Salmonirosea aquatica: one gene and its partner. The protein of the gene in region 1 interacts with the protein of each later gene in a pairwise test. Links are inferred from orthologs where the notes say so. Each region holds a gene or a part of one and is shown on either strand. Other genes may lie near its edges.

Region 1 (15,021 bases):
CCATGCCCGTCAAACCCGAAGGCTTGCCATCCACCAGAATAATCACATTCTCACTTCCCCGCAAACTCAGGTTGCCGTCGATATCCACCGTCACGGAGGGTACGTTCTGCATAATATCCAGCGCACTACCGCCGAGGGTAGTAGGTAATTTATCCACGTTGATAATCTTCCGGTCCAGCGAGTACTCAATGAGTTCCTTTTGCCCGGTGACAGTCACAGTATTCAGCTCGCGGGCAGTTTGGGTCATAAGTACAGTTCCCAAATCCAGACTGGGCTTGTCGGCGGTCAGGATAATGTTCTTTTCGGAAAAATCTTTAAAACCCAGCGATTGAATCAAAATATAGTATAGGCCCGGGGTAACATTGGTAAGCTTGAAGGTACCCTTCTCATCGCTGATTACTCCGCCCGCTGCCGTCGAATCGGCGGTGCGGAATAGCGCAACGCTCCCGAACTGAACGGGTAGCTTTTGACCTTCTTTTTCGTATACCAGGGTACCTGTGACAGTGCCGGAGGTAGTAGTCGGGCTAGTTTCGGAAACCGTCAGCGCCGGAGTTTGTGCGTGACTGACAGAAAGTAGAAGAGTGAAAAGTGCTGATAAGCAGAGGATTGGTAATGACTTCATGAGTTGTGGTAGGTAAATAATTATCCGGGATTCGGCCTGGAAATGGAAGCAACATTTTTGAATTTTTGCAATTAATGTCTTTACATGCAAAACATCTGTTCCATATCCGCTCCGGCGAGATAGGCCGTTTTCATAGTGAATAGGGTGTGGGGCTAATGCCCCAGTATGTTTTAAAAATTATACACCTGTTATTGAATGCGCTTTCCTATTTTTGTCGTAACAACATTTTTTAACCTACCTGGCTAATCGGCTCACTATGAAAAAAATACTATGCTACACTCTGTTACTTTTTGTGGGTATTCCCCTAGGTACCTTTGCGCAGAAAAAGAAGAAAGGTACCTCGATTACCCCCACCGAAGCCAGCATCGAACCTACTTCGGCCGCGGCGCGTACGGCAGGATACCAGCAGCGCGAGAAGCTGGCTGCCGCTTCGCTGGTCAATAATGTGAAGTTCCGGGCCATTGGGCCGACGGATATGAGCGGACGAGTGGTGGACCTGGACGTGAACGATGCCAACCCCACCCAATTTTTTGTAGCCTACGCGTCGGGAGGGCTGTGGAAAACCGAAAACAACGGCATGAGCTTCACGCCGCTCTTCGATCATGAATCCACTATGACCATCGGCGACATGGCCGTTGACTGGAAAACCAACGGCCAAACCATCTGGGTAGGTACCGGCGAGAACAATTCGAGCCGCTCGTCCTACGCGGGTGATGGCGTGTACAAGTCGACCAATGGGGGCAAAACGTGGCAACACATGGGTCTGGAAGACACCCACCACATCGGACAGGTGATTCTACACCCCACCGACCCTAACACGGTATGGGTAGCGGCCGTAGGCCATCTGTATAGCCCGAATAGCGAACGGGGCGTATATAAAACTACCGATGGCGGTAAAACCTGGACCAAAACGCTCTTTATAGACAACAACACTGGTGCCATTGACCTCGACATTCACCCGACCAATCCCAATGTACTTTTTGCCTCGATGTGGTACAAAGAGCGCAGCGCCTGGAATTTTGTGGAAGGGGGCAAAACGTCGGGCATCTACCAGTCGACCGATGGCGGTAGTACCTGGCAATTGCTGAGTACCCCGGCCAGTGGCCTGCCGCAGGGCGAGGGCGTAGGGCGCATCGGGCTTACAGTCTATCCCCGCGATCCTAACATTATGTACGCCTTCGTGGATAATCAGGACAAACGCAAGCCCGAGGATAAGAAGGAAGAGGAGGGGCTGACGGTAAAGCAGTTGAAGGATATGAAGGTGGAGGATTTCATGAAATTGTCGGATCTGGTCATCAATGAGTTTCTGGACAAATCGAATTTTCCGACCAAAAACTCCGCCGCCCAACTCAAAAAAGACCTCGGCAGCGGCAAGCTGCAGGTAAAGGATATCTACGATTTTGTGGGTGGTGCCAACGATGATGTGATTTCGGCTGCCGTGAAAGGTGCCGAAATTTATAGAACAGACGACGGAGGCAAATCCTGGCAGAAAACCCATGATGAGCCTCTCGATTTGGTCTATACCTATGGCTATTATTTTGGGCAGATTTTTGTCGCCCCCAGCGATCCTAAGGTACTGGTCACGTTTGGGGTACCTATCCTTCTGTCGGAAGATGGCGGCAAAAGCTGGAAGAGCGTGGATAAGGAAAATGTTCACTCCGACCACCATGCCCTCTGGATCAATCCCAACAATCCCGACCACATGATCAATGGTAACGATGGCGGAGTGAACGTTACCTACGACCGGGGCAAGCATTGGTCGCACCTGAACTCGGAGCCACTGGGACAGTTTTATGCCATTGCCGTAGATATGGAAAAGCCCTACAATGTGTACGGCGGCTTGCAGGACAACGGCGTGTGGACAGGTACTTCCAAACCGCGCGAAAACGCGCCTCTTCCCGAGTGGAAATCCATCATGGGCGGCGACGGCATGCAGGTACAGGTCGACTGGCGCGACAACAATACCGTGTACACGGGTTTTCAGTTCGGTACCTACTTCCGGCTCGATAAAAATAAGAGCGGCTTCGGCAGCATGAAACGGCTGGCCATGCCCCGCGAAATCGGCGATCCCAAGTTGCGCTTCAACTGGCAGGCACCCATCCACCTGTCAAGGCACAACCAGGACATCGTATACTTCGGCTCGAACAAATTCCACCGCAGCCTTGACAAGGGCGAAACCTTTGAAACACTCTCGGATGACCTTACGAAGGGAGGCAAGGAAGGCGATGTACCCTTCGGTACCCTAGCCACAATCGACGAATCGCCTAAACGCTTCGGCCTGATTTATGCCGGTAGTGACGACGGGCTGGTGTGGGTATCAAAAGACGCCGGCTACACCTGGACCAAAATCTCGGATGCCCTGCCGCAGAATCTGTGGGTAAGCCGCGTGACGGCTTCTGCCCACGACGAAGGTACCGTATACGTATCGCTCAATGGCTATCGGAATGACAACTTCCAGCCCTACCTCTACGCTTCGACCGACTACGGCCAAACCTGGAAAACCATCGGCACCGACCTGCCCGCCGAGCCGATTAACGTCGTGAAGGAAGATCCCGTGAATGCCAACATTCTCTACGTAGGTACCGACCATGGTGTGTATATTTCATTGGATAAAGGTACCTCGTTCATGCGGATGTCGGGCGGGCTGCCCGCCGTGGCGGTGCACGATTTGCTGGTACATCCGCGCGACAAGGAATTGGTGGTAGGTACCCATGGTCGCTCCATCTACGTGGCCGATGTGAGCCTGGTGCAGCAACTGGCCGATAGCCTGCGGCAAAAGCCCGTGTATGCCTTTAACCTTGACCCTATAACTTATAATGAGCGCTGGGGCCGGATACGGAAATACGAAGAGCCGGAGCCCTTGAAGAATGAGATTCCGTTTTACACCAAAGCCGCCGGAAAATCGACCATCGAAATTCAAACCGACAAGGGGCTCACACTCGCTACTCTCACCGACACCAGCGAAGCGGGCCTCAACTACATAACCTGGAATCAGACGGTGAAAGCCGATAGTAAGGCGGGATATGAGCAGTATCTCAACGAGACTAAAAAGAAGGAGGAAAAAGAAATCAAATTGGAGGTAGCGGAAGACAAAAATCTGTACATCCAGCCCGGCAAGTATAAGGTCGTCATCATGACCGCCGATGGTACCAAAACCGAAAAGCCATTCACCGTGAAGGCCCCGGAAAAACGCCCCTCACGGCGCGGCATTGTTACCCAAAGTATCCCTTCTACCCCCGGAGAATGGGAGGAGTATAGGGAAGAAGAGCTGGGAATGGAGGAGGTGAAGTAAGGCCTTGTCTCAACGCAGATGGCTAGTTCCATTGCCGCAATGGAACTAGCCATCTGCGTTTTTTATAAAATATTAATCGTAATATTACGATTAATAAAAACTTTCACTACTTTTGGCGAATCAAAAGAGATTTACTTAGCCATGGGAGCCACCAAAACCGAAGAATTCACTACCCAGGAAAACCGCACGGCCCAACTGGCTAAGGCATTCGCGCATCCGGCGCGGGTGGCGATTCTGCGGTTGCTGGCCGAGAAGAAAGCCTGCGTGTGTGGCGACCTGGTAGATGAGCTGCCCTTGTCGCAGGCCACGGTATCGCAGCATTTGAAAGAACTGAAGCGCATTGGCATTATTAAGGGTGAAATCGATCCGCCACGCGTCTGCTACTGTATCAATGAAGTAGTGTGGGAAGAAGCCAAGCAAACGTTTGAGAGTTTGTTAAGTACCCTGAAGCCAGCTACCTGCTGCTAATTTTTTTGCCTGAATCTATCGTAATATTACAATAATAACTTCTCATCTAAACCAATAAATCCATGGAAACGACCGAACAGGAACTCAAAGAAATTGTCCGCAAGAAATACGCCGAAATTGCTAGCCAAGACCCGACCCTCAATGCCGCCTCGTGCTGTGGGGCCGGACCCGTATCACAGGAAGTCTATAACATCATGACGGACGACTACACACAAGTAGAAGGCTACACGGCGGAGGCCGATCTAGGACTGGGTTGCGGACTGCCTACCCAATTTGCCCAAATAAGAAAAGGCGATGTGGTGATTGACCTGGGATCAGGTGCGGGCAACGATTGCTTCGTGGCCCGGCACGAAACCGGCGCCGAAGGCAAGGTGATCGGCATCGATTTTACGGAAGAAATGATCGCCCGCGCCCGTAAGAATGCCGAAGTACGGGGTTTTAACAATGTGGAGTTCCGGCAGGGCGACATTGAGAATATGCCGGTGAATGACAAAGTAGCCGATGTGGTCGTAAGCAATTGTGTGTTGAACCTGGTACCCAACAAGCGGCAGGTGTTCAAGGAAATAGCCCGGGTCCTGAAGCCAGGGGGTCATTTTAGCATTTCCGATATCTTGCTCAATGGTACCCTGCCCGACAACCTGCGCCAGGCCGCCGAGCTGTACGCGGGCTGCGTGACGGGCGCCATCCCGAAAGAAGAGTACCTGGCCCTTGCCGCCGAAGCGGGTTTTGAGAATCTAACGATTCAGAAGCAAAAAGCCATTTTTATTCCTGATGATATCCTAAGCCAGTACCTGTCGGCGGCAGAAATTGCGGATTTCCGTAACGGAACGGCAAATATTGAAAGTATTACGCTCTTTGCCAGCAAGCCGGGTGGGGCCAGGAAGGGTACCTTTGAGATGCTGAACCCATCAATCGTATCCAACGACGCGGCCTGCTGTGAGCCGGGAAGTGGATGCTGCTAATTATACTTTAAAACTTGTTCAATAGGGTGCTGTTTTCCGAAATTAGGGCCTACCTGGAATCCCTGAACATAGGTACCATCCCGAAGGATCGTCAAACCGTACTGACCGAACTCCGAAATTATATCGCGGGCAAGTCGGCACGATCTGAGCCGGTCAGCCTAATGTTCATCTGTACGCACAATTCGCGGCGCAGTCATCTGGGGCAGGTGTGGGCGCAGGCAGCGGCGGCTCATTACGACATTCCGGGCATCCGGGCTTTTTCGGGCGGAACCGAAGCCACGGCCTGCAACCCCCGAACCGTAGCCGCTCTGAAACGGGCCGGATTTGTAATCATCAGATCCAGCGAAGGGGAGAATCCTACGTACAAAATCCTTTTCGATGAGGCGCTACCGCCCGTAATCGCTTTTTCAAAAGTGTATGATCAGCATCCCAATCCCGATCAAAGCTTCGCGGCACTCATGACATGCAGTCACGCCGACGAGAATTGCCCCTACATTCCCGGAGCCGAAAAGCGCTTTGCCATTACCTATACTGATCCTAAGGAATCGGATGGTACCCCGGCCGAAACGAGCACCTACGACGCGCGCTGCCGACAAATCGCGACCGAGATGAAGTACCTGTTCTCGAAGATATAGCCACTGCAAGTAACTACCTGAAACCTCCTGAATTGTCAGGAGGTTTTTGTATTTTTGCAGGAATAAAAGATTTACCTGATGCTCCACAAAACCCGAGGTATTGCCCTGAGTTATATCCGCTACCGGGAGTCATCCATTATTGCCAAAATCTATACCGAGGCATTTGGGATTCAGAGCTACATCGTAAATGGCGTCCGGAGCAGTCGCTCCAAAGCCAACCGCATTGCCTTGTTTCAGCCGCTGACGCTACTGGACCTGGTGGTATATCATAAAAACAAAACCGACACGTTGCACCGGATCTCGGAAATCAAGTGCCGGGTACCCTTTCACAGCCTACCGTTCGAGGTTGTGAAATCCAGCTTGGCGCTTTTCCTGACCGAAATACTGAGCAAATCGCTGCGGGAAGAAGAAGAGAATATGCCTCTTTTCGAGTTTCTGGAAGACGCCATCGGGTACCTCGACAACGCTGAGAGCGGCTACGAGAATTTTCATATCCATACCCTCGTGCAACTGTCGTTCTATCTGGGCTTTGGCATGGAAACCTCGGCCGACCTGACCAACGAACTACGGGCCAACCATTATCCGGCGTCACCGGATGCCATTCAGCGTACTGCGTTGCAGATATGGTTGTCGGCGCCCTTCGGAGTACCTGTAGCGCTTGATCGGCCCAGACGTCTGTCGCTGCTGAACATGCTGCTGTTTTTTTATAAAATCCATCTCGATTCACTCGGTGATATTAAGTCACTGGATGTGTTACATGAGGTGCTTAGTTAGCTGTTTTGAACGATAGGAGACTGTCAATCAGGTGATTTTTTAGGCAAAAAAGGAATGATTTGAAATAAAATTCGGTATAATTATTGCTCTACTACTCTTTTTTTAGAATCAAAAAGAGCACACACAAAGATGAAAAAAATATCCATCCTCCTGATGCTGATGGCCCTGGTATGGGCCTGTACTCCCCAAGAAGAGATTATCCCCAACTCACCCGCAACCAATCTGGCTTCCGATTATTCGGCCGACTTCCTGCGCGACTGGTTCAAGCTGGAATGCCGGGTTGTGAAGGAAACCCCGGGTTTTCTACCGCCCCAGGCGGCCCGGGCGTTTGGCTATACAGGTATTACTACCTACGAAGCGGTGTACCGTGGAATCCCGAATGCCAAGTCACTGGCGGGCCAACTCAATGGCCTGTCGCCTGCCGACATGCCCCAGGCGGATGCCCTGAGCATCCGGTACCATTGGGGTATCGTTGCCAATGCCGCTGTCGCCGAAATGATGCGCCTGCAGTTTGGCAAGAACCTGAGCGAGAAAAACCTTACAACCATCAATGAAAAAGAGGCGGGGTACCATACTCAATTTGCTCCGGATGCGGCTAGTAAGCTCGTCGCAAATTTGTCGCAACAGTTGGGCAAGGATATAGCATTGGCCATTTTTGAGTATTCCAAAGAAGACGGAGGGCATGAGGCCTACCTCAACCCATTCTCAAAGCCCTACATACCCGTGACGGGTGATGGCAAATGGGTACCCACCGATGCCAATAACCTGACGCCCATGAGTCCGCACTGGAAAAAATGCCGCCCCATGCTAGCCTCTAACATGGCGTTTGCGGCTCCGGTCAGTCCCATTGCTTTTTCCACCAGTTCGCAGTCGGATTTTTACAAAGCCGCGATGCAGGTGTATACCATTGTAAGCAGAAAGTCAGCGGAAGAGCAGGAAATCGCGCGTTTCTGGGCCGATGATCCCTTTGCTACCTGTACCCCTACGGGCCACACGTTCAATATTCTGACCCAATTGCTGGAAGAAACCGGTGCGACGCTCGAAAAATCGGCCGTGGGTTACGGCATGCTGGGTGTAGCCGAAAACGACGCGTTCATCACCTGCTGGAAGGTCAAGTACGATTTCAACCTGATTCGTCCGGTCAGCTACATCCAAAAGTACATTGATCCGGCCTTCAAAACCGTCATAGGTACCCCCCCTTCCCGGCCTACACCTCAGGTCACGCGACCGAAGCCGCTGTGGGCGAGCGGGTGTTCATCAAGTTGTTCACCAACGGCGACGGCGTGTACCCGTTCACGGACCGGTCGCAATTACAGCACGGCTTCTCGGTGCGGAAGTTCAACAATTTCAAACAAATGTCGGAAGAGTGCGCTGACTCCCGGCTTTACGGTGGAATCCATTATAACATGGACAATCAGCTGGGCTTACAGTTAGGCCGTGGTCTGGGGGACAACGTGTTGAATGCAATCAAATGGCCGCAAAACGTAAAATAAGTTGAAAACAAAAACTGGTAAATTGAAAAGGGTACAGCGTCTCCTGATGGCTTTGGCCTTCGGGTTTGTTTTCGCGGGTTGTGATAAGAGCAAGGTGCAGGAACAGGACGTAGCCTTGATGGCTGACTTGGAATGCCAGGCGCGGCAGTTAAAGGAAGAACGTTTCCAGGCGGCGAATGAATTTCGGTTGCGTGGGGATTCTTTGATGAAAGCCAACCGTACCCTTACCGAAAAGCAGAAAATAGAAGAGGATTCACTGAAAGAATCCCTGACCCGGCGGACGGGCGAACTGGCCACGCGGCTGACGTATGTCATGGACAGTTTGTTTGATGTGCGCTACAAAACTGTGGAGCAGCGGGAGGCCTTTGATCAGGCCTTAGCCAAAAAGGTAGGAGAAATTTGTGAGTAATTAGCCACCACTAGCTACCAGATGGCTGAGTGCGAGTAAGCTGCCGGGCCGCTGGAACGATTTTTGAGTACCTTAGCGTAATCAAAAATCGTCATAACGCTATTCATCATGAAAAAGATAATAATACCTTTTTTCCTAACCGCTATTCTCCTTTTTTCCACCGTAAAAGCTCAGTCCATCAAAGGAGCGTGGCGGTCGCAACAGCCCAACAATAGCACTGCCATGATGATTGTGGCTGACAACTACCTGATGATAGCTTCGTATAGTGTTCTCAACAAATATTTCGACCGTACCGAAGGCGGATCTTTTACGATGGACGGCGACCAAATGACCTACCTGACGGAATTCAACACCGACGACACAGCCAAGATCAACACCCCGGTAGTCTATACCATTGTACGGAAAGATAAGATCTTGACCTTAAGGGGCGAAGATGAGGAGCTGGTGTGGATGCTGGTGGACGACGCCGAAAACGTGCCGATGGCCGGAACGTGGCATATTACGGGGCGGGCTAAAGACGGTACGGGCGACATGATGGAAATTCATCAGACCGGTACCCGCAAAACGTTAAAAATCCTATCAGGTACCCGCTTTCAATGGGCGGCGATCGATCCGGCGGTAAAAGGCTTTTATGGTACGGGCGGGGGTACCTACGACATTAAAAACGGGAAGTATACCGAGCACATCGAATTCTTCTCGCGCGATAATTATCGCGTAGGTACCGACCTTACCTTCGATTGGGCGCTGAAAGATGGCCGCTGGGATCACGCCGGAAAAAGCAGCAAAGGCGATCCCATACACGAAGTGTGGCAGAAGATTCAGTGAATGAAAAGAATGATGAGTAATGAGCAGATAATCCTTCATCACTCATCATTCTTTTCAAACCTTTCGTTTCAATTCAAAACTTTGTCCCAGGTACACCCGCCGAACCACCTCGTCCTCGGCAAGTTCTTCGGCGGTACCCTGTTTCAGTATTTTTCCTTCGAATAAAAGGTACGCCCGATCGGTGATGGAAAGGGTTTCGTTCACGTTGTGGTCGGTAATCAGGATACCGATGTTGCGGTGCTTGAGCTTGGCCACGATCGTCTGAATATCCTCCACGGCAATGGGGTCTACGCCCGCAAAGGGTTCGTCGAGCAAAATAAACTTAGGATCGACAGCCAAAGCCCGGGCGATTTCGGTGCGGCGACGCTCCCCGCCGGATAGAACCATGCCTTTGTTTTTGCGCACGTGTTCCAGGCTGAATTCTTCGATGAGTTCCTCTACTTTCTGTTTCTGATCCTGCCGGGGAAGGTCCGACATTTCCAGCACCGCCTTGATATTTTCCTCTACCGTCAACTGCCGGAACACAGAGGCTTCCTGCGCCAGGTACCCCAGGCCAAGCCGGGCCCGCTTGTACATAGGCAGCCGGGTAATGTCGCGGTCGTCGAGGTACACGTGGCCACTGTTAGGCTTCACCAACCCTACGGCCATGTAAAAAGAGGTCGTTTTGCCGGCTCCGTTGGGCCCCAGAAGCCCCACGATTTCGCCCTGCTCCACCTGGTAGCTGACGTTGTCGTTGACTAGCCTTGCGCCGTATTTCTTAACCAGATTCTCGGTTCTTAGTATCATCGTAGCTCTTTTATCATCAGGTACATGCCCCGGTACTCCGGCTTCATTTTTTCAAAAGCCAAACGCGTTTCTCCTCTTTTTTCGTACCCTATTTTCTCGTAAAACCAACGGGCGTCGCTGCTGTCCATTGTATACAGAAAGGCATAGTCACGTCCAAGCCACCGGGCCACTGCTTCCGCCCAGGCCATGGCGCCTTGCCCCAGGCCCATACCGGCGTAGGCTCTGAGCAGGTAGATCCGCTCGATTTCCAGACCAGCGCCGGGTAGGGCATCTACATCCGGCCGGGCGTAAAGATTTATCTTAAGGTACCCTACAGGGTACCCCTCTTTTTTGATCCAATAAAATTCCGTTTGCGCATCGGCTAATTCGCGGGCCAGTGCCGCCGGGCTATAGCGCATGTGCTGGTACCATGCTCCATTGTCGTGCCAGAGATGCAGGTAATATTGAGGATATATTTCAAGACAAAGCGCCGATAAGGCGTCGGCATCCCCAACCCGAATCCTTTCCAGGCGTTCCCCGACACCCACGGGCTTTAGTTGCTCTGTTTCCATGTAGGCTCTCCAAACTTTATGTCCTTCAGCATGAACTGTAACGTGGTCTTCTCCCGAAAGGTATTCTCATCAAGGTGATAGCATATATCGAAAGGCTGGCCATTCATCAGGTCGGGGTAAATGTGCGCCATACCGAAGGCAATCACTGTGAAGGCCGGAGACTGGCCCTGATATACCTCGAACTTGATGTGCTTTTCTTTCATGATCGTCGGTTTTTTGGCAATGTGCACCTGTCGACTCACAAAAACGGGCGTCATATTACCCGGCCCGAACGGGCTCATCTGTTTAAGTACCCGGTAAAATTTCCAGGAAATTTCCTCCAGTTCGATTTCCATGTCCACCCCGATCATGGGCGTGAGCTGTTCCGGCAAGATGCGACTGCTCACGATTTTGTCAAAACGCTGTCGGAAGGCTTCGATGTTTTCGATAGGGAGAGTCATGCCCGCGGCGAAAGTATGTCCGCCAAACTGTTCTAATAGCTCGGAACACTCCTCGATGGCCTCATACACATCGAACCCCGGCACCGAACGGGCCGATCCGGCCGCTTTGCCGTTGGATTTGGTGAGGATGATGGTAGGGCGGTGAAAATGCTCGATGCAACGGCTCGCCACAATCCCGATGACGCCTTTATGCCAGTCTTCTTTATAGAGGACGGTACTTTTGGCGCCCGAAATCCAGGCATCCTGCTGGATCATGGAAAGGGCTTCATCGGTAATGCTGGTGTCGAACTTGCGTCGGTCGGCGTTATGCTTGTTAATTTGCGTGGCAAATTCGCCCGCTTCCTCCTCATTCTCACACAACAACAGCCGTACAGCCTCCCGGGCATGCTTGATGCGCCCGGCGGCATTGATGCGCGGCCCCAGGCCAAATACCACATTCGTAATATCCAGCACATTGCGGAGGCCAGCGATCTGGATCAGGGCTTTCAAACCAGCGCGGGGCGAGGTGTTCAGCCGCTGCAGGCCGTAATAAGCCAGCACCCGGTTTTCGCCCGTAACAGGTACAATGTCGGAGGCAATACTCACCACCAGTAAATCCAGGTAGGGGTAAAGTACCTCCAGATCCAGGCCGTTTTGCAAACAAAAAGCATGCAGCAATTTGAAACCTACCCCGCAGCCGGTGAGTCCCTTATAAGGGTAAGCGCAGTCGTCGCGCTTGGGGTCCAGGACGGCGGCCGCGGCGGGTAGTACCTCACCGGGACGATGGTGGTCGCAGATGATGAAATCGACACCCAGGGTGTTGGCATAGGCTACCTTATCTACTGACTTGATGCCACAATCCAGGGCCACGATCAGGGTGAAACCGTTTTCCTTTGCCCAGTCGATGCCTTGGGTGGATATCCCGTAGCCTTCGGTGTAGCGGTCGGGAATATAGTAGTCGAGCTGGTCGTACAAAGTACGCAGAAAGCCATAGAACATCGTCACCGACGTGGTACCATCCACGTCATAATCGCCATATACCAGTATTTTCTCGCCCGCCGCCATCGCCGAGGTGAGGCGTTCCACAGCTTTGTCCATGTCCCGCATCAGGAAAGGATCGTGCAGGGATGACAGATCGGGTCGGAAGAAACTCCGCGCCGCTTCGAAATCACCCACACCGCGCTGCACCAGCAACGTGGCCAGAAACGGACTGACGTTGAGTTGGGCGGCCAGATCCACGGCAGTGGCCCGCTGTTCGGAAGTAGGTTCGGCGACAGGTATCCAGCGTTTTTCAATCATGAGGGCAAAGATAGGGAAAAGGCCAGTCTGTGGGATAAAGCCGGCAGGCCGGCGAACGTATTAAGAAACTTTAACATCAGGGAATCGATTCCTGTTCAGGTACGTAACTGTTGCCAAAAGCAAACGAAAGCAACTATCTTTGCATTTTCCAATTTTGAATGAGTGGATAGAATCTGACTGCAAATATTCTATCATTCACTCATTCCATCACTCAAAATTAACACATGCCCCGACTCCTGGCGATCGATTATGGTACCAAACGAACCGGCCTGGCCGTAACAGATCCGCTGCAGATTATTGCGACGGCGCTGGAAACGGTGCGGACGCATCTGTTGCTGGACTACCTGAAAAATTACATCGGCCGGGAAGAAGTCGAAGCCATCGTGATTGGGATGCCGAGCCGGCTGGACAGCTCCGATACGCACAACACGCAGCCCGTCAGGACGTTCATAAAAAAACTGGAAGGTACCTTTCCTGATATTCCCATCCACGCGCATGACGAGCGGTTTACCTCCTCAATGGCACTGCAAGCCATGATTGCGGGGGGCAGCAAGAAGAGCGAACGCCGAGAAAAGGGAAATCTTGACAAAGTGAGCGCTACTATTATCCTACAGTCGTACATGGAAAGTCAGCGTCTGAATCCGTTACGGTAATGCACCTGTTACGAAGCGATTTTTTCATATATAGTTAATTGACAATGATTTACCCCATAGTGGCCTACGGTGACCCTATTCTGAGGAAAGTAACGAGGCCGATTGAAAAAGACGAAGTGGATCTGAAAAAACTGTCGGAGGACATGTTCGAAACCATGTACGATGCGTCGGGCGTGGGACTGGCTGCTCCGCAGGTAGGGTTGAACCTTCGCGTGTTTGTGGTGGATGGCACTGCGATGAATGAGGGTGAGGAAGAAGAGGACAAAGACCCGTCGCTGGAAGGATTCAAGAAAATGTTCATCAATCCGCAGATCCTACAGGAGGAGGGCGAGGAATGGTCTTTTGAAGAAGGCTGCCTGAGTATTCCTGGGATTCGGGGCGATGTGTTCCGGCCCGAAAAATTACGGATCAGGTACCGCGACCTCGACTGGAACGAACACGAGGAAGAGTATGAAGGTACCGCCGCGCGCATTATTCAGCACGAGTACGACCATCTGGAAGGAAAGCTTTTTACGGACTACCTGCCCACGCTCAAAAAACAACTCCTCAAGCGTAAGCTCAACGACATCGCCAAGGGCATCGTAGATGTGGACTACCGCATGCGATTCTATAGCCGCAAGTAGCCCTTTTGATTTAAAGATTTTTTTGAACTTGGTACTTGTAAATGCTTTGGAAAAGGACGAGCATTTCTCCAATCTTTCTGTCGCTCTGATTCAGACCGATCTGGTCTGGGAAGATGTAACGGCCAATCTGGCGGTGCTGGAAGAAAAGCTGGCTTCCCTCTCCGAGGCGGCCGATGTGATTGTGCTGCCCGAGATGTTTTCAACGGGATTCAGTATGGATGCTCCCGCGCTGGCCGAAGTGATGAACACCACAACCACGCGCTGGATGAAACTCATCGCTGCCCAGACCCAAGCCCTGGTGATCGGGAGTTTCCAGGTCAAAGAAGAGGGTACCTACTACAACCGGCTACTCTGTGTGCGGCCCGATGGTACCTATGAGGTTTACGACAAGCGGCATCTTTTCCGCATGGGTGCCGAGCACGAAGTTTTTAAAGCAGGTAGTCAGCGCCTGATCGTCGACTGGAAAGGTTGGCGGATTTGCCCGCTGGTATGTTATGATCTGAGGTTTCCGGTTTGGAGCCGGCAAAACAGCCAAAACCTCTACGACCTGCTTTTGTATGTGGCCAACTGGCCAGCTGCCCGATCCTATGCCTGGAATACTTTGCTGCGCGCCAGAGCCATCGAGAATTTGTGCTATGTGGTGGGCGTAAACCGTATCGGAACTGACGGCAACGGCATTGACCATCGGGGAGGTTCAATCGTCGTGGATTTCCTGGGCGAAGTGAGCACCGACCTGGGCGAAGCCGAAAGCGAGAAAGTGGTGCATCTGGCCAAAGAGCCGCTGGAAAAATACCGGCAGCGCTTTCCGGCTCATCTCGATGCTGATGATTTTTCCCTGGTTGGACAATGAAAGTACCCAGGGTACCTCACCTCACTACTCGATTACCTTGGGTACCTTGATGTAGGTATCATCGTGGCTGGGCGCATTGCTCAAGCCCTCTTCCCGTGAAAGCGTATTGCTAGCCACATCTTCACGCCAGTTGTTGACCGCGTCGGTTACGTGCGTGAGGGGTTCTACACCTTCGGTATCCAGTTCATTAAGCTGCTCCATCCAGGTTAGCACACTTTCCATGCTAGTCAGCAACGCCGCTTCTTCCTCAGGTTTTACTTCCAGGCGGGCCAGGTGGGCAATTTTCTGTAATGCTTCGTGGTCGATTTTCATGGGTCAGAGTCAATATTTTCTCCAAGGCGCAAAGATACCATTTTTAAG
Region 2 (14,992 bases), 620 kb from region 1 along the record:
TCTGCATCACGCGCTTGATTTTGCCCAACTCGTTCATCAGATTGACTTTGGTATGCAGACGTCCAGCTGTGTCGATAATGATGACATCCGCGCCAATCTCTACGCCTTTTTTCAGCGCGTCGAAGGCTACGGCCGAGGGATCGGTGTTCATACCGTGCTCGATCACGGGTACCCCTACGCGTTCGCCCCAGAGTTTGAGTTGGGTCACGGCGGCGGCCCGGAACGTGTCGGCCGCTCCCAATACTACCTTGCGGCCCCGCTGCTGAAACTGATGCGCCAGTTTGCCAATGGTGGTGGTTTTACCTACCCCATTGACCCCTACGACCATAATAACATAAGGTTTGGGCAGATGTTCCGTTTCAAAGCTATCCGTAACGCCCACAACAGATCCTTCGGAAAGCAAGCCCGCCACTTCTTCGCGCAGGATGCGGTCGAGTTCGTTGGTCGAGGTGTACTTGTCCTGCGCCACGCGGGCCTCGATGCGGCGGATGATCTTGACGGTGGTACCTACCCCTACATCCGAGGTAATCAGGATTTCCTCCAGCTCGTCGAGTACCTCTTCGTCCACGGTGTCTTTGCCCACCAAAGCCCGCGAAAGTTTACCGAAGATGCTATCCTTGGACTTTTCAAGTCCCTTATCGAGTGTTTCCTTTTTCTCTTTGGAAAAAAAACCAAATATGCCCATACCAGAAGTGGTTGCCCACCATTAAAGTGTTGAGGGTGCTATGTTTATAAAAAGCCATGCTAACGCAGAACCACTTGGAGGGGTACCTTAGCAACTTGCCCAAAAATAAAACAAAAAAAGTCCCATTTAGGGACTTTTCGTGTATTCGGTCGTAAAATCAGTCTTTTAGGCTGATTGCGCTTATCGTTTTAATACGTCCTGAACGGTATCAGTAGGTACCATTTCCTCTTTAAAAGTGTAGGCACCGGTTTTGGGCGATTTCACCGCCTTGATCACTTTGGCGAAGGTCCTGCCTCCTTCTTTTTTCAGGGTTGCAACTACTTTCTTAGCCATATCTATGAATAGTTTATGAATTGCGGGCTATACGGACAGAACTCATAGAAGTAGCCAACCTGATCCGATACCACCCCCAACGGGTTGTATATTATTTAATCTCTTTATGAACCGTATAACGACGCAGGTACGAATTAAATTTCTTCAATTCTATACGCGTCGGCGTATTCTTGCGATTCTTAGTCGTGACGTAGCGTGACATACCCGGTACGCCCGATCCTTTTTGTTCGGTGCATTCCAATATAACCTGAACTCTGTTACCTTTCTTAGCCATTGCTTTGCTTCTTTTTTACAAATAGGATTGCAAAAGTAAGGCTTATCCCTAAATTAGCAAAATCATTTTTTAAAAAAGCGAGAATTATTTCATCTCCCAGGCATCAGACGGTTTTTGATTGATTTTTTTTCAATACTCATTCTATTTTATTGTTCACAATTTAGGAAAATGTACGAGGTTTGTGCTTTATTGATAGAGAGTCTGTAACATGGCATGATTGTTTCAATCTCTCCTATTAACTTACTTCTTACCCAAATTCAGTCTCCGTATGGCACTCAAAAAACTAACCCTACTTGCTTCGTCGCTGGCCTTTGCCGCCTGTGTTGGTATAAGTTGCTCTTCCAAAGAAGATAAGGCCCAGTATGATAAATTTTACGGCAGTGGCCGCGCTGAGCGCGAGGAAACCGCCGGAGGTGGAAGTTTTACTCCCCGTAAGGACAATGACGAAACATTTGCAGACAATGAATTGAAAGTGAATCCTGACTCGATCAACTCGCTTTCGGTAACTGAAAATGCGGATTCGGAGCAAGGTACCAGTACCGCGCTGACCGAAGGGAAGCCCGAAACTGCCGGCAAAACCATAGCGGAAGTTTCGGAGAAAGAGGAAGCATCCGCTAAGAAAACTGACGAGGCGCCTAAGCAAAAACCTGTTCCGGCGGATATTGCGGCTCTGCTCAATAAAAATACCTGCTCAGCCTGCCACAAACCCTATGACCGACTGGTAGGCCCGGCTTATTCAGAAGTTGCTAAGAAAAAATATTCCATTGCTCAAATCGTGGAATTAGTGTACAAACCTCAGCCCGAGCATTGGCCGGGGTACCCACCTATGGCTCCCATGACCCAAGTACCCAGAGAAGAAGTAGAGAAGTTGGGAAGATGGATTAACTCCCTATAATATATATCTAGATCATCAAAAAAGGCTGCTCCATCTTATAGAAGCAGCCTTTTTTGTTCACTGGCTAAAGCGGTATAAGCTGAATGCCCGCCGGATCACATATTCTGTGGAGCTACCTTTGCCTCACGCAAGGCAAAATACACGACTACCCCAAAACAGAACAACGGCATGACAAAGGCCGTATTGATACTCTGGGTAGCGTCGGAAATCTGGCCTTGTACTCCCGTCAATACCGCACCGCCCAGGATAGCCATGATGAGCCCGGAACCGCCAATTTTGGTGTCCTGTCCCACACCACGCAGCCCCAAGCCGTAAATGGTAGGAAACATCAGCGACATACAGCCCGAGATACCTACCAAAGCATATACGCCTACATACCCTCCCGAAGCCATGACGGTACCTGTCAAGATCAAGGCCAGGACGGCCAGGCTGGCCAAAAGCCGATGGGGCGCAATGAACCGCATCAGGTAGGTACATACGAAGCGCGATAACAGAAATAGCACGAGCGCAGCCAGGTAATAGCTGGAAGCCTGCTCTTCGTTGACGTTTAATTCCTTCATCACGTAGCGGATCGTAAACGACCAGGTACCTATTTGTGCGCCAATGTAAAAAAACATGGTAATCACCGACCAGACATACGACCGTTTTTTGATCAACCGTCCCCAGGCTTCACCGAAGTTGAGCGAGCTATTTTCGTCTGAGGCGGTAGGCATTTTATTAAAAAATATAAGTAGCCAGATCAGAACCAGAAATAAAGCTACCCCTACATAAGGCCCCATCACACCCGTCAATTCTTCGGACTGAATAGCTTGCAATTGCTCGGGCGACATGGAGGCGCGTTCTGCTTCGCCTGCTACATTCAGTTTGGAAAGAATGAATAGTTTGCTGAGAAGTACCCCGATGATGGAACCAATGGGATTGAACGACTGCGCCAGATTGAGGCGCTGGGTGCCGGTTTCCTCAGGTCCCATAGCGATAATGTAGGGATTGGCCGAAGTTTCGAGCAGTGATAAGCCACCCGCCAAAATGAAAAGCGCCGCCAGGAAATGCCCATAGACCATGGTTTTGCTAGCAGGATAAAAAAGTAACGACCCGCCGATAAAAAGGCCCAAGCCAATGAGAATGCCGGTTTTGTAAGTATATTTTTTGATGAGGATAGCAGCCGGAATGGCCAGACAAAAGTATGCTCCGTAGAAAGCGTACTGCACAAAGGTAGTCTGGAAGTCGGACATGCTCATGATCCGCTTGAAGGCTGAAAGCAGCGTGTCGGTCATGTTATTGGCCAGGCCCCACATCAGGAACAGGCTGGTGATGAGAATAAACGGGAGGATAGGAGTTTTTTTCAGCATAAGGTGTTTTTTTAGTGTAGGAAGAGTGGGAAGGGGGAATCATACTTGCCTCGGGGAAAAAAAGCCGGGAATGAACCCGTACGTCCCCATATTCTGTTAAAGTCCGGATTTTCTGACCGCTCTTTGCCATTCTCTTTTGTACTTTTATCCCATGAATGTACCTCTGCAATACGATTACCGCCCCGAGCACCTGACCCATTCGGAGCCGAACAAATATGGGCTCAGTGATTTGCGGAAAGAGGAGATGATTCTGAACATGGGTCCTCAGCATCCGTCTACGCACGGGGTACTCAGGCTGGAGATCATTACCGACGGCGAAGTAGTGGTCGATGTGGTCCCTCATCTGGGGTACCTGCACCGCTGCTTTGAAAAGCACGCCGAATCGCTGCCTTTTAATCAGATTATCCCCTATGTCGATCGCATGGACTATGTGGCGGCCATGAACTCAGAACATGCCTACGTAATGGGCGTGGAGCGCATGCTGGGCATCGAAAACGATATTCCCAAACGGGTAGAGTACATCCGGGTATTGGTGGCCGAGCTGAATCGCCTGGCTTCGCACTTTGTGGCAATAGGTACCTATGCAATGGACATTGGGGCTTATACGCCTTTCCTGTGGATGATGCGGGATCGTGAACAGATTCTTCGCCTGTTGGAATGGGTTTGCGGCGCGCGGATGCTGTACAACTACATCTGGATTGGCGGGTTGTTCTACGACCTACCCGTGGATTTTGAAGAGCGGTGCGCCGAATTCATCCGATATCTAAAGCCCAAGCTTATCGAGCTGCAGCAGTTGGTTATCGAGAACAAAATCTTTATCCAGCGTACGGCCAATGTGGGCGTACTGCCCATGCCAACTGCGATCAATTATGGTTGCACGGGTCCGGTCCTGCGCGGCTCGGGTCTGCGCTATGACTTGCGGCGTGTAGACAACTACTCGGTGTATCCCGAACTGGATTTCGACATTCCCATCGGCACGGGCGAAATGGGTACCCTGGGCGACTGCTGGGATCGGAACTGGGTGCGCGTGGCCGAATGCTGGGAATCCGTGAAAATCATTGAGCAATGCCTGGCAAAACTAACGACCGACTACGCCCGTACCCGCGATTTTGACCCCCAGGCGATGGTACCTAAGAAAATCCGCCCCAAAGCCATGGACTTCTACGCCCGGGCCGAATCGTCCAAGGGCGAGCTTGGCTTTTTCTTCCGTACCGATGGACGTTCGGATGTGCCCGTACGCTGCAAGGCGCGTGCGTGCTCTTTCCATAATCTATCGGTCATCAGCGAGATTTCACGCGGCGGCCTGCTGGCCGACCTGGTGGCCGTCATCGGCTCGCTGGATTTGGTGATGGGGGAAGTTGATCGCTGAGCGCGAAACTCCTGACTTTGAACCGCAAATCTGTAAATTACTGAGTTTACAAAAAAAGCCGCTTCTGATCAAGGCAGAAGCGGCTTTCATAATTATTGGGTGTCAGATTGTTAGTGCAAACTTACACATTTTCGGTTACTTCAACCAACTCATGTTGAACAAGGTACTCCGCAATCTGTACTGCGTTGGTAGCGGCTCCTTTGCGCAGATTATCTGCTACAACCCACAAATTCAGCGTTTTGGGCTGCGTTTCGTCGCGGCGTATGCGACCTACAAAGGTATCGTCCTTGCCATGGGCCGTCAATGGCATAGGGTAAAGGAAATTCTTGGGATCGTCTTGTACCACTACGCCTTCGGTGGCTTCCAGGATAGCCCGTACTTCGGCCAGGTCGAATTCATTTTCAAACTCCACATTGACCGCCTCCGAATGCCCGCCGATGGTTGGGATACGAACTGTGGTAGCCGTGACCGCAATGCTGTCGTCCCCCATGATTTTCTTGGTTTCGTTGGTCATTTTCATTTCCTCCTTGGTGTAGCCGTTGTCGAGGAATACATCGATGTGCGGCAGCACGTTCAGGTCGATGGGGTGCGGGTAGACTTTCTTGATCGAATGGTCGCCTTTTCGCTCGGCAAAAAGTTGATCCACAGCCTCTTTGCCGGTACCTGTCACCGACTGGTAGGTCGAAACCACCACGCGCTTGATTTTATATTTTTGGTGCAAAGGATTCAGCACCAGTACCATCTGAATCGTTGAACAGTTGGGATTAGCAATGATTTTATCTTCAGGCGTCAGCGTGTGGGCGTTGATTTCGGGTACCACCAATTTTTTGGTGGGGTCCATGCGCCAGGCCGATGAATTATCTACCACCGTAATACCCGCTTCGGCAAATTTCGGAGCCAGATTGAGCGAGGTACCTCCGCCTGCCGAAAAGATCGCAATGGCAGGTTTGGCCTTGATGGCTTCCTCAAATCCCACCACTTTCACCTGTTTACCTTTGAACGTGATTTCCTTGCCAATGGAACGCTCAGAAGCAACGGGCAGCAATTCCGTCACGGGGAAATTGCGCTCGGCCAGTACTTTGAGGATTTCGCTGCCCACCAAGCCGGTAGCACCTACGACTGCGATTTTCATTTTTAGAATTGATTTGAATAAAACATGAAACGGGAATTGATAAAATTGGCGCAAAAATACAAAGAATATCCACACCTTAATTCAGGGAACCTGAAAATCAATAGTCCCAGCGGTGTACCGCGAAAGGCGTCACGCAGAAGTCGAGCCGAATGTCCCACGCATTCACATCACTGATGGCATCGATGGGCTCAAAAAAGGACAGGCCGATTTTTAGAGTATCCGACCGGCATTCGGCCAGGAAACGGTCGTAATAACCGCCGCCATAGCCTGCACGGTTGCCCTGTCGATCATAAGCCAGCAAAGGAACCAGGACGGCGTCGATCGAACGGAGGTCAAAGATTTGGGCAGAACTGGCGTCGGGTTCATCGATCCCCCAGCGATTGACCGAAAATACCGTGGTGTCGTCCCATACGTAATGTTCCATGCGGCGGGTACCAGGAATAATGCGGGGAGTAGCCCAGTCCAACGCCGGAATCTTGGTTTGCAACAGTTGGCGCAGCAGACGGGTATCAACTTCTTGGCGGGAGTCAGCCCCCAGGAAAGAATGAAGGTACCTCACTGAGCGTTCCGTAAGAATATGGAACAACCGACCGGCGATCAACCGGCTCAAATGTTCCGTTTCAGCGGGAGTGAGTTTGGCTCTTTCTTCGAGGAAAAACACCCGACTTTGCTGCTTGGTCAAGATCACTCTTCTAGAATATTAAACCTGAAATCCAGCGGATCGAAAGCATCGAACAGTATTTTGATGAAATTTCGGTTGTTCAGATAGAAGTTCAGGAAATTGTCGTGTCGCTCCTGAGGGGTACCTTTGGGAAAGAAAGTGTCCAGCAGATTTTCCAACTGACCTACCTGAATGCCGTGCTTACGTTCTTCGGCCTTTCTAATGCGTTTTTCCAGCTTTTCCAGGGAATTATAAAGCCGCGCCCGCTCGGCCAGCACGGCCTTTTCCAGGGTAGAGTCCACATCTACAGCCTTGTGCACTACCTTAGAAAGTACCTCGGCAAAGGAATATTTCTCCATATCCAGCGAAAGCGTATGCTCCGAAAGCCGCTCGACCAGATCGCGTTTTAGCTGGTATTTTTCCTTAAAAATAGCTTCGTACGTGAGCCCCAGTTTTTCGACCCGGTGGCGGCTGGCTGCATTAACGTACAGCGCAAAATTGCGCGGAATCATCATGGGAAAAGGTACCTTATAATGGTCGAACACATCCTTCAACTGCAGCCAGTAGGGTACCTCCGAAGGACCACCGATGTAGGCTAGGTTAGGTAGGATAATTTCTTCGTACAGCGGCCTGAGTACCACATTGGGACTGAAACGCTCAGGATGTTCGGTGGCTTCCTGGCGGATTTCAGCTTCGGTAAATTGCAGATTTGTATTAATTATTTTAAAGGTACCCTCGGCTCGGATAATGCGCTCGCGCAGGCCCTCCGTTAAATAAAACAGGTTGATTTCGCGCGCGTGAATCGGTGTGTGGTACCCCAGCTTCTCGAGTCGGGCAGTCGTTTCTGCTACCAGGCCACCGGAAGTTTGGTTAAACAATTCGTCTTCGATGACAGGCAGGAAGTGACTTTTGAGCGCTGCGTCGTCCGCGTCCAGGGTCACCAGTCCTTTTTTCCCAAACAGTTCATGCATATAACATCGCACGGCACCGGCCAGGGTTTCATTCTTAAGGTAGGCTTTTCGGAAAATGGGAACGGCTTCGGGGAGCTGGTTCAGAATTGTTTCAAGTTCTTTCGGATCGAGCCGGCCCACGGCCCCACGAGGGGTACCTGACCAGGTATATTTTTGTCCGAAAAGATTAAAAGAAGCGATCTCGGCAAAATCGTGATCTTCGCTGGCCATCCAGTAAACAGGCACGAAATCGTAGTCAGGGTAGGTTTCTTTTAAAACGCGCGCCAGATTGACCGTCGTCACGATTTTATAAATGACGTACAGCGGCCCAGTGAAGATATTCAGTTGGTGGCCGGTGGTAACGGTGAAGGTGGTTTCGTTCTGTAACAGCGAGAAATCAGGCGGATTGGAAATCCCTGCGTACTGTTTTGACAGAATCTCAACCAGGGTTTGTCGTTTGGCCGGATCAAAGTTCGTTCGTTGCTGTATCGCTTGCTTGGCCTCGTCGAGGCTAGGAAATACAGTATAAAAATCGTTCAGTTCGGGTTTTTGATCGAGATAATCGAGCAGAAGCGGGGGAAATTGACCCGTGGTACGTAGCGCAACGGAATGAAGTTTCATCGAATGTAGGTAGGTAGCTTTTGGCTGTTAGCGAATGGCTGATGGCTTTGGAAATAGGAGACTGAACAAAAAGCTGCAAAATAGTTGATTTAAGAACTATATGCCATTCCGTTAAGTTTCGACCATTCGAAAAGCCTTTTTTATTCTGAGCATTTTACAAAAAAGCCGACCCTGAATCAGAATCGGCTTTCTCAACGTAGTAGTCGTATTGGTTCTTAGTTGCGCGGACCTTGGCCCGTACAGTCTTGATTTTCCGCCACGTCGGAAAACGTCTCTTTAAAAAATATACTTGTTTTCGGCCAGCATGGCATCGGCAATGCGGCGGCGGGCCTCCTTCAGATTCATCGGATCGATTTTGGTGAAACGCTTCAGACCCATTAGCATGACCCGAAGCTCATCGCCTTCGGCAAAAGAGGTGATTGCCGAGCGACCTGCCGAATTGATCTTGTCCACGGCCTCGTGCAAATATGCCAGAGCCATATCTTTGGGCAAGGCCACAGCCGCTTCGTCCTGCTGACTCATGAGTTTTTCTACCCGCAGCAGGGCCGATTCGGCCGCATAGATTTCAATAATCATATCCGCTACATCCATCAGGATTTCCTGCTCGTGCGAAAGTTTCATCATGAACTTCTGCACGGCAGCACCAGCGATCATCAATGCGGCTTTCTTTAGGTTCTTCAGTACTTTTTTCTCTTTGGCAAAGGGTACCTCGTCATCCTCGATCCCAAAGTCGGGGATGGACATGATTTCCTTCGCCACGGCCGTGGCAGGACCCATCAAGTCCAGTTCGCCTTTCATGGCCCGCTTCAGAAGCATATCCACAATCAGCAGGCGGTTGATCTCATTGGTACCCTCAAAAATACGGTTGATACGCGAGTCACGGTAGGCCCGCTCCATAGGAGCATCGGCCGAATAACCCATACCGCCGTAAATCTGCACCCCTTCATCCACCACGTAGTCAAGTACCTCTGAGCCGTGTACTTTGGTGATAGCGCACTCGATGGCGAATTGCTCCACACCTTTTAGTTTGGCTTCGGCATCGCTCATACCACCTTGCTTCAAATCTTCCACGGCGTCGTCGATATTTTGCCCTGCGCGATAGCATGCGGTTTCCGACACGTAAATTTTCAAAGCCATTTCGGCCAGTTTGTGCTTAATGGCACCAAAACGACCAATCGAGATACCGAATTGTTTACGTTCGTTGGCATAATTGATGGCATGATCCAAGGTACCTTTGGCCCCGCCCAGAACTGCTACCCCTAACTTGATGCGGCCAATATTAAGAATGTTCACGGCAATCTTGAACCCGTTGCCTCTACTTGATAGTAGGTTTTCGACCGGGACCTGACAATCGTTAAAAAATATCTGGCGGGTATCCGAACCTTTGATGCCCAGTTTTTTCTCCGGCTCGTTCATGGTGATGCCTCCGAAGTCTTTTTCTACGATAAAAGCCGACAGGTTTTTATCCGTCTGGCCGCCCTCTTCGATCTTGGCAAAGACAATGAATAAATCCGCGAAGCCCCCGTTGGTAATCCACATTTTCTGCCCATTGAGATTGTAGTGCTTCCCGTCATCGGAAAGTACCGCTTTCGACTTACCAGAATTGGCGTCCGATCCCGAGTCCGGCTCAGTCAGGCAATAGGCGGCTTTCCACTCGCCCGTGGCGAGCTTGGGCAGGTACCTGGCCTTCTGTTCCTCGCTGCCGTAATATACGATAGGTAGCGTACCAATTCCCGTATGTGCAGACTGTGCCACTGAGAACGAATGGCCCGTTCCCAGGCTCTCGGCCACGAGCATGGAAGTATTGAAATTCATGCCAAAACCGCCGTACTCTTCTGGAACGGCAGTTCCCAGTAGGCCCAATTCACCGGCTTTGTCCATAAGCGATGCCATCAGCTCGGGCGATTTGGCTGCGTCGATTTCGTCAAGCCGGGCATGTACCTCGGTGCGCAGAAAATCCCGGCAGGTGGCGGCAATCATGCGTTGCTCCTCCGTAAATTCTTCGGGAATGAATATTTGCGATGCGTCGGTTTCCTGAATCAGGAATTCGCCGCCCTTGATGGAAGCTTTATCTTCAACAACTGACATAGACTTTTATTTTTCGGGTTTGGGAAATCAACCAAGTAGTATGCATGCATACTATAATAGACAAGGCAAATATAAGCAGTTCGATAATAGTATGCAAGCATACTATTATCGAACTTTTCCTTTCTAAAAAAAATGGCTGGCTATTTTTTCATGACCCTGAATAGCCGGACGTATTCTCCGTTGGATTCTACGCGCACAAAGTAAATTCCCGCCCCGATGGATAAGCCTGAGAGGTCGATTTGGGCGATTGAATTATAAAAGGACACCCATTTGGCGGGGACAGAAATGCGTTGCCCGGAGGTATTCACCAGCGAGAATGAGTAAGCAGCCGATGGCTGGCTTTCGGGGAGCTGGATATTAAAAACATTCTCGAAGGGATTAGGGTAGCTTTGCCATTCATCGAGGCTGGTTGCGGTCTGGATTGAATCACCGGGAGCAATACTGAATCGTAGCGAGTTGATGAGTACCAAAGAGTCCATTTTATAGGCTTTGGCTAAAAGGGTGTAGCTTCCAATATAGGGTGCAAAACCACTTTCATCATCAAAAAGGGCGTGCGGAAATTTTCGGGATGTGGCGTTGTGCCTGTAGGGTCCGCTCAGGCTAAAATCCACCCGGTCGAACTCAAAATTGCCATAGGCGTAAATGTTCAGTAAGGGGGGCATCGACCCTGCCCGCAGCGTGTCAGCCTCTTTAAGCGTGCGAATAAGCTGCCGATCGATTGCACGACCCGAGCGCAACAAGTCAAAAGTAAGACGGGGAATTTCCACATTCAGAATAAAGGGGGTATCCACATAGCCACCCACATTGTCGTAAGCACGGACAATGATCCGGTATTCGCCCACCTGAGGTGGAATGCCCGAAAACTCGTTGAGCGAAAAAGTAAGCCAGGTAGGCAAGTTCTGCGCCGTAATCAGAGCGATATAACCATCACCATCCCCGAATATGTTGGTAGGTAAAGTATACTTAAAAGGTTCGTTTACCTTCGTGAATTTCACAGGAATCGTATTCTGGACGTAGGGAGCATTATTCAGAAACCTGGGCTCTACTACCTGAATCGTAAAGTATATCTCCACAAAGGCATTCAGATCATCATAGGCTTTCAAAGCTACCCGATAATCGGCAGCCTTTGTTGGAAAGCCCTTAAACTGGCCATTTTGAAAAGTCAGCCACGGGGGTAGTTCACTAGCCTCGATGCGACTTACCGTTCCATCGTCATCCACAAATAAATCGCCAGGAAGCGTAAACAGAAACGACTCGTTGACCGCCGTTACCACATTGGCCAGATTTTTCCGTACTGTGGGAGGTTTATTGGCATTTTCTCGGGTATCAACCCGGATGGTCAGGTAGGCCTCCGTGACAGCGCCTTCGTCGTCAATGCCCCTTACCAGCAGCCGGGAATCTCCCAGTACGGTGGGCGTACCGGTCAGCACGCCATTTTCATACCTCAACCAGCTAGGAAGCGAGGGTACCTCTACGCGCATGATGCTTCCGTCGCGGTCGGCGAAGGTATCCGTCGGCAGCCGGAAGGTAAAGGCCCGGTTCACCGCGATAATTTGCATGGGTATAGGATTCAATATGTAAGGGGGCATATTAGCTGCCGCCTTCCAGTATTCATCCGTCAGGATATCCTCTTCCAGGTGTACATACACCGGTCGTGGAGTACTTCCGCCTCGTGCCAGCCTTTTCCAGGTGTCAAAGGCCCCCACATCATTGACTGTCTTGTCGATCACGCGTGACAGCAGGTAGGAAACCGTATCGGTGGCCACAATGGGCTCAAGGGGTTTATTGAGCCATTTAGCCGCCGAATTCCGGATTACCTCGCGAACGGCAGCCACGTGACCCGTAGTAGACAGCACAAATACCACCATTTTGGCACCACTTTCGAAACATTCGTCGATCTGTTCGTAGAACTCACTGTGGGGTAGGTAATCGGCGTAGAACACTTCGTTCATCACCATCTGGTCGGGTCGCGAATTGCTGCGGATTACATCCATCGTCCAGCGGTGGTCATACTGCTCCGAATCGTGGATTTTGATGCCGTCAGCTTTCTCACATAGATCCCGAAAAGCCAGCGTAGCCCGAACGGCACTGATGTTGTCAATAACAGCTCCAAATTCTGCAACATAGGATATACTGTTGTCTACTTCTCTAACGGCCTGAATCATTCGGTCGTTGAACTGCTTGAAGGCCAAATGACGGTAGATGTACCAATCTTTGCCCCGGCGCCCGAAAAAGGATTCCTTGACATCCCAGGGCGTGACCGGCGGTAGTATTTCATCAAAGGTCTTATAATCGCTTCCCCACAGCAGATTTAGTCGGACAAGTTTCTTATACTTACCCCTCAGCCAGGTAACAAAACCCTGTTTGTATAGTGTGGAGTAATCGAAAATAGTGAGATACAAATCCTTATACTCCCCGTTAGGGGGAATACTGAACATATGGTACCCTGCCTCCTGAGTGGGAGTAGCGACGGTGGATATGAAGAGCAGGTTATTCTGGGTTTGGAGGTACTTATAGCGTTCCGTTACCTGCTTCACAAAATCAGCGGCCAGATTCACCGAGGGCTGGTGCAGATAGCTGAAAGAGGTGGACTGATAGCCTTCCCTGAGGGGATATTGGCGATAATCCTTCATACTTTCGGCGTCGGTCCAAAAGCCCTTGAGAAAAGCGTTATTACGCCCCACCATGATTCGAATAGCTACTTTGAGGCCTAGTTCGGTAGCAAGTTTGATCTCACTATCGTAGCGGTACCAATCCCCTGGCCCCGTGGGAGAATCTTTATAGACCCGGTCCCAGTGCACCGTCAGGAGAACAGAATTCATGCCCGCTGCCGCCGCCTGCCGAATCACATCCAGTTCAAAATCCTTTTCCTGCGAAATATTGAGCAACATCAGTGAAAAGTACCGCTGCTTATCCGCTTGCGTGCCCGGATGCTGGGCCAGTACCTGACGAAATGACCCGCTTATAAAGATCCCCAGTAGACTTACTGCTAGAAAAATCTGTCTTAATCGGATAGGCCTGTAAAATGACGTACACATACTATGGTTTTCTTAATAAACTTATTGTTTCCCCACCGCTCCCTACCTCACTTGCTTTTTCGCCCCGTATCTCAGCATTTTCTGGTACAACGGATAAAGCAATTTTTTACATAAGTCTATCGGAAGTTATCTACTTACTCTAAGCCCGGGCTGGAGCTCAGGATAAAGGTAACACAAACATCAAGGGATTGTTGTTAGGAGCTTATATTTATCTATTTGTGTACAGTCATGGGGATGCACTAAATATAGAATTTCTTCATAGGAAAATTCTGTTGTAAGTACTCCAGGGAAAGCCTACTAGAAATACCGCCGGCGTCCCATTGGGATAGTATTGCTGAGGCTAATGGAAGTCATGTCAGGGTTGAAGGGGGTAGTGACAATATGTTCGACCTGTACTTTCAAATCGCCTAAAACTACACCGATGTGTGGAGCAACGGTCAGGAAAATATCGCGGTTACGGCGGCGTAGGTTATATACCTCATCAGTAGCCACATTCCGAGCTTCCAGCTTTCCAATGTAGGTAGCGCCCACACTTACACCAATAAGAAATCGCGCTGAATGGTAACCGGTGCCCCCCAGGTACAGATCCACAAAGGGTAGGGCAAAGGGAGTAAATTTGCCCTGTAGCTGGCTATTAGACTCCTGGTCATAAAACTTAGGCCTGAATACACCCCCCAACTTTAGGCCCATATTGATTCGTTGGGCAAGCAGAAGCTGTGGTGCCAGAAAAACCTGCCAGCCCAGACGGGTATTTCTCAGGAAAACAGGATTGACCGTATAGGCGGCCCCCGCTTTGGAAGCTACCGCCCCCACGCCGATCTCCATATAGCCATTTCGTTCGTCCTGGTAGGGTCTTTTGAATTCCTGCGCCTTCGTACTACCGAAAAAGACAAGGACACATAGTAAGGAATGATAGAGTGTGCGCATAGGTGCATATGTTATGGTGCAATTAGAACCCGAAACTACGGGACCCGGCCCGGCAGTAAAATTAAAAAAGCAACTGTACTTCACCTACCTTCCAAACCGCACCCAGTCCAGAGCTCCCGAATTTTTAGAAGCATTATCTTCCTTACGAACAAAGACGAAGTACAGGTCATGGATGCCAGAAGAGGTTTTTACAGGAGTACTCGCTTCGGCATATGCATCGGCGCTCTCCGATGGCGTGTAGGATAAAGTACTTAGTAAAGGACCTCCTGGCGATCCTGTGTGTACTTCTATTTGAACACCCGGTTCGCTTACGGCATACCGATAGGTCAGATTTTTTATTTCCTTTAAATCAATATTTTTCAATACAAAGAACGAGCCATTTTTTAGACCAGAAATACCCCCGCGCTCTTTCCTGATCTGATAGAGGCTGTCAGCCTGCTCGACTTCCACCTGGGCCGGGCGAAGCCATAAAGATGTTCTGGTCGTTAAAGGCATGATACCTCCGCCTCCTCCATCGGTATAGGCGGCCGTGATCTGGTACAGGCCGGGCTTGCCAGCTTCTGAGTGATCTTTGAGTACCCTAGTACCTTGGGGGGCAGGAATGATTGCCCTTCGCCCAGGGCCAGTACGTACTTCACAATTTCGGTGGCCTCTTCCTTGGAGAGTTGTG

The links.
Region 2: the proteins of def (region 1) and GBK04_RS10700 interact in binary tests that used the Escherichia coli proteins (3 or more experiments, as listed by UniProt). The link is inferred for Salmonirosea aquatica from one-to-one orthologs.

What each region holds. Positions count from the first base shown.
Region 1 is NZ_WHLY01000002.1:2,922,947-2,937,967, forward strand. Bases 12,199-15,021 are described here. They hold def (peptide deformylase), read left to right. Parts: upstream 12,199-13,232; coding sequence 13,233-13,811; downstream 13,812-15,021. Other genes in these bases: recJ (single-stranded-DNA-specific exonuclease RecJ), read right to left, coding at 12,199-12,535; ruvX (Holliday junction resolvase RuvX), read left to right, coding at 12,760-13,188; GBK04_RS13355 (amidohydrolase), read left to right, coding at 13,834-14,661; gatC (Asp-tRNA(Asn)/Glu-tRNA(Gln) amidotransferase subunit GatC), read right to left, coding at 14,686-14,973. Also shown: GBK04_RS13285 (TonB-dependent receptor domain-containing protein), read right to left, coding at 1-622; GBK04_RS13290 (WD40/YVTN/BNR-like repeat-containing protein), read left to right, coding at 879-3,914; GBK04_RS13295 (ArsR/SmtB family transcription factor), read left to right, coding at 4,056-4,382; GBK04_RS13300 (arsenite methyltransferase), read left to right, coding at 4,445-5,344; GBK04_RS13305 (arsenate-mycothiol transferase ArsC), read left to right, coding at 5,371-5,979; DNA repair protein RecO, read left to right, coding at 6,058-6,753; GBK04_RS13320 (hypothetical protein), read left to right, coding at 8,269-8,655; GBK04_RS13325 (hypothetical protein), read left to right, coding at 8,764-9,480; lptB (LPS export ABC transporter ATP-binding protein), read right to left, coding at 9,535-10,266; GBK04_RS13335 (GNAT family N-acetyltransferase), read right to left, coding at 10,263-10,817; more of recJ, read right to left, coding at 10,799-12,198. UniProt on the Escherichia coli protein: Removes the formyl group from the N-terminal Met of newly synthesized proteins. Requires at least a dipeptide for an efficient rate of reaction. N-terminal L-methionine is a prerequisite for activity but the enzyme has broad specificity at other positions.
Region 2 is NZ_WHLY01000002.1:2,304,328-2,319,319, reverse strand. Bases 4,033-6,826 are described here. They hold GBK04_RS10700 (aspartate-semialdehyde dehydrogenase), read right to left. Parts: upstream 6,038-6,826; coding sequence 5,027-6,037; downstream 4,033-5,026. Other genes in these bases: bshC (bacillithiol biosynthesis cysteine-adding enzyme BshC), read right to left, coding at 6,722-6,826; GBK04_RS10695 (5-formyltetrahydrofolate cyclo-ligase), read right to left, coding at 6,135-6,719; GBK04_RS10705 (NADH-quinone oxidoreductase subunit D), read left to right, coding at 4,033-4,905. In the rest of the region: signal recognition particle-docking protein FtsY, read right to left, coding at 1-685; GBK04_RS10725 (DUF4295 domain-containing protein), read right to left, coding at 866-1,018; rpmG (50S ribosomal protein L33), read right to left, coding at 1,110-1,292; GBK04_RS10715 (c-type cytochrome), read left to right, coding at 1,561-2,187; fucP (L-fucose:H+ symporter permease), read right to left, coding at 2,283-3,536; more of GBK04_RS10705, read left to right, coding at 3,688-4,032; more of bshC, read right to left, coding at 6,827-8,269; GBK04_RS10685 (acyl-CoA dehydrogenase FadE), read right to left, coding at 8,546-10,357; GBK04_RS10680 (putative Ig domain-containing protein), read right to left, coding at 10,498-13,395; GBK04_RS10675 (hypothetical protein), read right to left, coding at 13,693-14,322; GBK04_RS10670 (carbohydrate-binding protein), read right to left, coding at 14,407-14,817; GBK04_RS10665 (PQQ-dependent sugar dehydrogenase), read right to left, coding at 14,808-14,992.